Regions from separate parts of the Bradyrhizobium sp. HKCCYLS3077 genome, predicted to be linked through region 2. Evidence: riboswitches for the same ligand, from Rfam matches in the RefSeq annotation. Region 2 holds a riboswitch; the other holds the start of a gene.

Region 1 (3,394 bases), on a different contig from region 2:
GGAGCTTCCGAAGCTCAAGCTGGGACGGCTGCGGCTTTGGAAGGAAGTCACGGTCAAGAACAAGCGCTCAGGGCGCAAGATGAGCGATGCGATCTTCATCGCCAAGTACGCCAAGGGCCGGCTCGAGATTGGCGACAAGAAGGAAATCGACCGCGCCGTCTGGCAGAAGCCTTATGGCCTGAGCCTCACGCCGACATCGCGCTACATCCGGGACCGGCTGTTTCCGCGAAAATCCGACTGAGCCGCCGGTACGAGGGGAACGGCTTCGCTCTTCGGGCGTTGACTGTCCATGACTTACGACAGCACAGACAGAACACCTCGCGTGCTCACGCCGGAAGAGCGTCGGGCGCGTGATGCCTCGCGCCGGGCGGATGCTGAGCAAGCCATGCGCGAACACGAGGCCGCTCAGCGGGCCTTTTATGCCAATCGCGAGCGGCTACGGGCCGAACGCTTGGCCCGCGAGGCTGCCAGCAAGCCGGGCTGATCCAAATCGTAGCCGACTCAGTTCGGCTTGCGGCTCTTGAAGGCGTTAGCCATCCGCAGGAATGCCTGATCCAGCAACGCGTACATGTCGCCCGTGATGTCGCAATCGAACATCGCGCGGCGCATGCACGTCATCCACTCGTCACGTTCAGCGTCGCCAATCGGATAAGGGCGGTGGGCTGACATGATGCAGCGATGCTCTGGCCGCTCGAAATAAAGCGCAGGGCCTCCGAGCCAGCCGCTCAAGAACTCGAACAGCAACTGCTTGATGGGCGCGAGATCCCTGTCGTGCATGGCACGGATCCGGCTCGCTCCAGGCTCTTCATCCATGATCGTGTAGAAGCGTTCGGCCAGACGCCGCACGCCGGCTTCGCCGCCGACCAGTTCATAGGGCGTCGCTTCGGCCACGACTGCTTCGCTGCTGGGATTTGCTGCCGTCATTTTCCCTCGTTCCGCTTCCCAGTGCAGCCAACAAGCGGCGAGGGTATGGCGCCTTGATCTGCGTCAAGCGAAAATGCGGGGAGCACACGGCTCTTGCAGATGCGGTGGAGCGAGCGGGGATGGGCGGCGCGGGACTTGGCGCGCCGATCTCGACGTCAGCGGATGTTGGCTTTGACCAGCCGTTGCCGGTCGGTGTCCGCCGCAATCTGGCGCAAGGTCTGCCGCAACAAGGCCAGGTCGACCGGCTTGGAGAAGGGCGGATAGACGTTGAGCCCAAGAATCTTGCCAGCGCGCACGGTGACGTCGCGGGTCTTGTCGTCGGAGCCGCTGATGATCAGGACCGGCGTGCGCGATTTCATGTCCGACAGCAGTTGCAGGACTTCCGTGCCCGAGCGTTCGCCAAGGTTCAGATCGAGGGTAATGCACTCGAAGTTGCGCCGGCGCAGCACGTTGATGGCGCCGTCCACCGAATTCACGCCGGTCGTCGCAAAGCCCGCCTGGACAGCGATCTTGCGCAGGATCGACAGGTGAACGTCGGCATCTTCGATCACGAGAAGTTCGTTCAGCATGGTCCCCGCACGGTTCTGTGTCGGCTCTTGATGGGCATCTGGAGTTTAAAAGTCGGTTTCTGAGTTCCACGTAAATTTTCGTTTCCGTAGAATCACGGAAATATTTCGCGGCAATATCGGCTACCGGCTGGACTTTTCCACACCGGCGCGCCGCAGGCACGCTGCCTGCCCCAGACCTCGTCCGGATCGCCAAGACAAGACGGTGTTCTCAGAACTCGTGGCATTGACAGTCGGGTTTGCTCGCACCTACGGTCGTGCCGACGGTTCCTTTCGAGGATTAAACGGGAACGCGGTGAGGGGAGACCCGAGGCCGCGGCTGCCCCCGCAACTGTAAGCGGCGAGCCTTCGCCATCAGCCACTGGATCTCGGTCCGGGAAGGCGGCGATCAGGCGCTGACCCGCGAGCCAGGAGACCTGCCGTCAGTCGTGGTCACACGTGAGCACATCGGGCGGGGTGTCCTGATGGAAGCCGTTCTGCCGCCTTCCGGCGGGGGAATTCTTTTGCTCGCGGTGACGTGCCACGTTGTCGCGAGTCCATTGATGACCTCCGCTCTGTCCGTTGCGTCGAAGCGACGCTTTCTCCTTCTGTCGTCCGTTGCCATCCTCTCCCTGTCGTGGCCGTCCGCCGGCTGGTCACAGGCTGCCAAACCGGAGCGCATGCTCGATCCTGTCGTGGTCGACCCGCCCACGGCGTCGCGCGTCGGCCGACCCCTTTCGGCCGAGGTGAAGCGCACCGCGGTCCGGCGCGCTCGAGGTCCTGCGCGCCCGCCGACGGAGGTCGCGGCAGCGCCACCCGCCAATCCCGGCTTCGCGGCTCCGACATTGAACCTGACAGAGGCGACATCCACCGGAAGCCGCCTCGGCCTGACGCGTCTGCAGACGCCGGCGAGCGTCGACGTGATCTCGGCCGAGACGATCGCCGAGCGCGGCCAGCAGAATGTGATCGATGCGGTGACGCAGAACGCCGTGGGCTTCACTGCGAGCCCGGCGCCGGGCAATGGCGGGCTGTCCTTCAACACCCGCGGCTTCACCGGCAACGGCTCGGTGATGACGCTCTATGACGGCACGCGCCTCTATGTCGGCTCGGGCACGCTGACCTTCCCCTTCGACAGTTGGTCGGCCGAGCGTATCGAGGTGCTGCGCGGCCCAGCCTCGGTGATGTACGGCGAAGGCGCGATCGGCGGCGCGGTCAACGTCGTCTCGAAGCTGCCGCTGTGGGTTCAGCGCAACCAGGCGGAGGTTTCGCTCGACAGCAACATGACGCGCCGGATCGCCGTCGACAGCGGCGGACCGGTGAGCAGGGACGTGGCCTATCGCATCACCGCGACCGGCAACCTGTCGGACGGCTGGGTCGACCGTGACCGGACGTCGAACGTCGCGCTGCATGCGGCGGTTCAGGTCAGGCAGAACGAGGACGTCACCTGGACGATCTCGACCGACTATGGCGATCGCAGCCCGTCGCGCTATTTCGGCACGCCGCTGGTCAACGGGCGCATCCTGGAGACGCTGCGCTTCAAGAACTACAATGTGGGCGACAGCGGCATTCGCTATCAGGACAGCTGGAATCAGGTGAAGACGGAGTGGCAGGTCGCCGACGGTATTTCCGTTCGCAACACGCTATATTATCTGAACAGCCAGCGGCACTGGAAGGACGTGGAGAGCTACGCCTACAACGCCGCCACCGGACGCATCGACCGCAGCAGCTACATCGAGATCTTCCACGACCAGCAGCAGGTCGGCGATCGCTTCGATGCGACGTTCCGCGGCCATGTGTTCGGCATGGCCAACGAATTCGTGGCCGGGTTCGATGTCAACAACATCAGCTTTACCCACACCAACAACTCGCCCTATGGCGGCACGTCCTCGGTCGCGCTCTACGAGTTCGATCCAGGCGTGTTCGCG
Region 2 (3,394 bases):
CACCGCCGCCATCAATTGCGGCTTCATTGCCTGATAGGCGGAGGCCTTGGCGTTGCCGATGACGCGGCCCTGCACCACGACCTGCGAGCCGATCTCGCTCTGCGGCTTGAGCAGCACCGGGTTCATGTGCACCGTCATCGGCCGCCGCGCGGCGCGCGCCTGCAGCGCCTGGGCGCGGCCGATCTCGCCGCCATCGGCGGTGACGGCAGCGTTGTTCGACATGTTCTGCGGCTTGAACGGCGCCACCTTCAGTCCGCGCAAGGTCAGCGCGCGCGCCAGCCCCGCGACGATCAGCGATTTGCCGACGTCCGAGCCGGTTCCCTGGAACATGATCGCGCGCGCAGCCATCGCTTAGAACTCGATGCCTTCCTGCGCCTTCACGCCAGCCGAGAAGTGATGCTTCACGAGATTCATTTCAGTCACGAGATCGGCGGCCTCGATCAGCTCCGGCTTGGCGTTGCGGCCGGTGACGACGACGTGCAGATCGGCACGGCGCGCGGCGAGCGTCGCGACGACATCGGCAATCGGCAGGTGATCATAGCGCAGCGCGATGTTGAGCTCGTCGAGGATCACGAGCCGGATCGACGGATCTGCCATCAATTCTTTTGCCTTGGCCCAGGCGCGTTCCGCCGCGGCCACGTCGCGCGCGCGGTCCTGCGTTTCCCAGGTGAAGCCTTCGCCGAGCGTGTGCCAGGAGACCTGGTCGCCGAACGCCGCGATTGCCTTGCGCTCGCCGGTTTCCCACGCGCCTTTGCCGAATTGCACGACGCCGATGCGGAAGCCGCGGCCGAGCGCGCGCAGCATCAGGCCCCAGGCGGCCGTCGACTTGCCCTTGCCCTTGCCGGTGTGGACGATCAGCAGGCCTTTCTCCATGGTCTTCGAGGCGACCTCGGCATCCTGAATCGCCTTGCGATTTTCCATCTTGGCCTTGTGGCGCGCATCGTCGGCGTTCTCGGTCATCGGCAAGTCCTTCCTTATTTCAACGTCAGCGGCAGGCCGGCCGCCATCAGGATCACGCGGTCAGCCATCGCCGCGACATCCTGGTTGAGCCGTCCCTGCGCGTCGCGAAACGCGCGGGCCAGCGCATTGTCCGGCACGATGCCGAGCCCGACTTCATTGGAGACGGTAATGATCGGACCGCGCGCGACTGAGAGCGCCTCGACGAGCTCGGCGGATGCGGCCGGTACGTCCATGTCGGCGAGCATCACATTGCTGAGCCAGAGCGTGAGACAATCGATCAGGATCGGAGCGGACGCATCTGTGTGCGCGCGGACGAGGCCGGCGAGATCATGCGTGGTCTCCAGCGTCTGCCATCCCTCGGCGCGCCGTGCCTTGTGTTGTGCAATGCGCTCGGTCATCTCGTCGTCGAACGCCTGCGCGGTCGCAACATAGATCCAGGGTGGCGGATTCGCGGTGATCAGCGCCTCGGCGTACCGGCTCTTGCCCGAGCGCGCGCCGCCGAGCACCAAAGTGAGGCGCGGCAGGGCGGGGAACGGCGGGGCAGGGGGCATGGGGACGATTCCGATTGACGGGCTTTGGCCCGCCCCGTATCTAACAGATGACGGTTCTCCGAAAGGAGAGATTTAGGGAACACGGTGCGGGTCCTTCGGACCCCAGGCCGCGGCTGCCCCCGCAACTGTAATCGGCGAGTGTGAGGCCAAGACACCACTGGGAAACCGGGAAGGTGGTTTCACGCAGCGACCCGAGAGCCAGGAGACCTGCCGTCGACATTGCTGTTGGCCGACCCGTCGCGCGGGGCGTCGCGATGCTGGTTTTGATCCTGCCGAGGATTCGGCGGGATGCCGTCGGATGCAGCGCATCGTCCGGTCCTCTGGGGGAGCCGGCAAGCGACGGAGACGGCCATGAGATTCACCCGTAGCACCACTTTTGCCGTCGCGAGCTTCGTCCTGCTCGCGGCCCAGCCCGCGTTTGCGCATCACATGATGGACGGCAAGCTGCCGCAGACCTTTGCGCAGGGCCTACTCTCCGGCCTCGGCCATCCCGTGATCGGGCTCGATCATTTTGCCGCCATCATCGGTGCCGGCATCGTCGCGGCGCTGCTCGGCCGCGGTTTCGCGCCGGTGCTCGCCTTCACCACGGCGATGATCGCGGGCGTCGGGCTGCATCTGGCCAAGGCCAACATTCCCGCTGCCGAGCTGCTGGTCGGTCTCTCGACCGCCGTGGTCGGCCTCGTCGTGGTGATGCGCGGCCGGTTCGGCGTGCTACCCGTCGCGGCCCTGTTCGCGCTGACCGGCCTCGTGCATGGCTATGCGCTGGGCGAGTCGATCGTCGGTGCCGAGAATACGCCGCTCGGCGCCTATTTCGCCGGCCTGCTCGTGATCCAGACCTTGATCGCAGCCGGCGCGTTTGTCGCCACCCGGCTGCTGTCGGCGAAGGCTGATACACTTGCACCGATGGCGCTGCGCGTGGCCGGCGCGGCCATCGTGCTGGTGGGCGGTATCGCCGCGGCGACCGCCGCGGGCGTGATCGGCTGATTGATGACCGCTTCAGAGACTGGGCAGACGACGCTGTTCGTCTGCATCACCTGCCGCACGCAGGCGGCTGACGTCACGCCGCCTGAGCAGCCGCGCGCGGGAGCGCGCCTGCTCGCCGCGATCGAAGCCGTGCCGCCCGAACAGCGGGACGGTGTCACGGTGGTCGGCGTCGAATGCCTGTCGAACTGCAATCGGGCCTGTACGGTGGCCGTGACGGCGCCGGGCAAATGGACCTATGTGCTCGGCGCGCTCGATCCGGACTTTCATGCGCGGGATGTTTTGACATTCGCGCAACTGCATCAGCGCCACGAGGCGGGGCTGCCGGCCTGGCGCGAGCGTCCCGAATACATCCGCAAGAACACCGTCGCGCGTGTGCCCGCGCTGCCGGCGATGTCCTGAACACGAGAGAACTGATCCTCATGACCAAGTCGTTCGCGAAGACGCCGTGCACCATCGTCACCGGCTTCCTCGGAGCCGGCAAGACCACGCTGGTGCGCAACCTGATCGAGACCGCCAACGGCCGGCGGCTCGCGATCATCGTCAACGAGTTCGGCGATGTCGGCATCGACGGCGACATTCTGAAGGGCTGTGGCGTGCCGGACTGTCCGGAGGATCGCATCGTCGAGCTCTCCAACGGCTGCCTGTGCTGCACCGTGGCCGATGATTTCGTGCCGGCGCTGAAGAGCCTGCTCGACCAGAAGGAGCCGCCGGAGCACATCGTGATCGAGACCTCCGGCCTGGCGCTGCCGAAGCCGCTGGTGCAGGCCTTCAACTGGCCTGAGATCGCGACCCGCGTGACCGTCGACGGCGTCGTCGCCGTGGTCGACGGCCCCGCCGTGATGGCCGGCCGTTTCGCCGATGATCCGGAGGCCCTGGCCGCCCAGCGCGCGGCCGACGAT

Evidence for each region. Region 2 has a riboswitch for cobalamin ahead of ACQR0Z_RS11610 (HupE/UreJ family protein). Riboswitches for the same ligand answer to the same signal wherever they lie in the genome.
Region 1: another riboswitch for cobalamin. It lies ahead of ACQR0Z_RS18365 (TonB-dependent receptor); the one in region 2 lies ahead of ACQR0Z_RS11610 (HupE/UreJ family protein).

What each region holds. Positions count from the first base shown of each region.
Region 1 is NZ_JBNPTH010000004.1:483,723-487,116, reverse strand. It holds gene ACQR0Z_RS18385 (NUDIX hydrolase) at 1-241, shown strand, start outside; gene ACQR0Z_RS18380 (hypothetical protein) at 290-484, shown strand; gene ACQR0Z_RS18375 (group II truncated hemoglobin) at 502-924, opposite strand; gene ACQR0Z_RS18370 (response regulator) at 1,080-1,493, opposite strand; cobalamin riboswitch at 1,738-1,928, shown strand; gene ACQR0Z_RS18365 (TonB-dependent receptor) at 2,033-3,394, shown strand, end outside.
Region 2 is NZ_JBNPTH010000002.1:1,187,564-1,190,957, forward strand. It holds gene ACQR0Z_RS11595 (cobyric acid synthase) at 1-348, opposite strand, end outside; gene cobO (cob(I)yrinic acid a,c-diamide adenosyltransferase) at 352-960, opposite strand; gene cobU (bifunctional adenosylcobinamide kinase/adenosylcobinamide-phosphate guanylyltransferase) at 975-1,511, opposite strand; cobalamin riboswitch at 1,546-1,740, shown strand; gene ACQR0Z_RS11610 (HupE/UreJ family protein) at 1,863-2,495, shown strand; gene ACQR0Z_RS11615 (DUF1636 domain-containing protein) at 2,499-2,894, shown strand; gene cobW (cobalamin biosynthesis protein CobW) at 2,915-3,394, shown strand, end outside.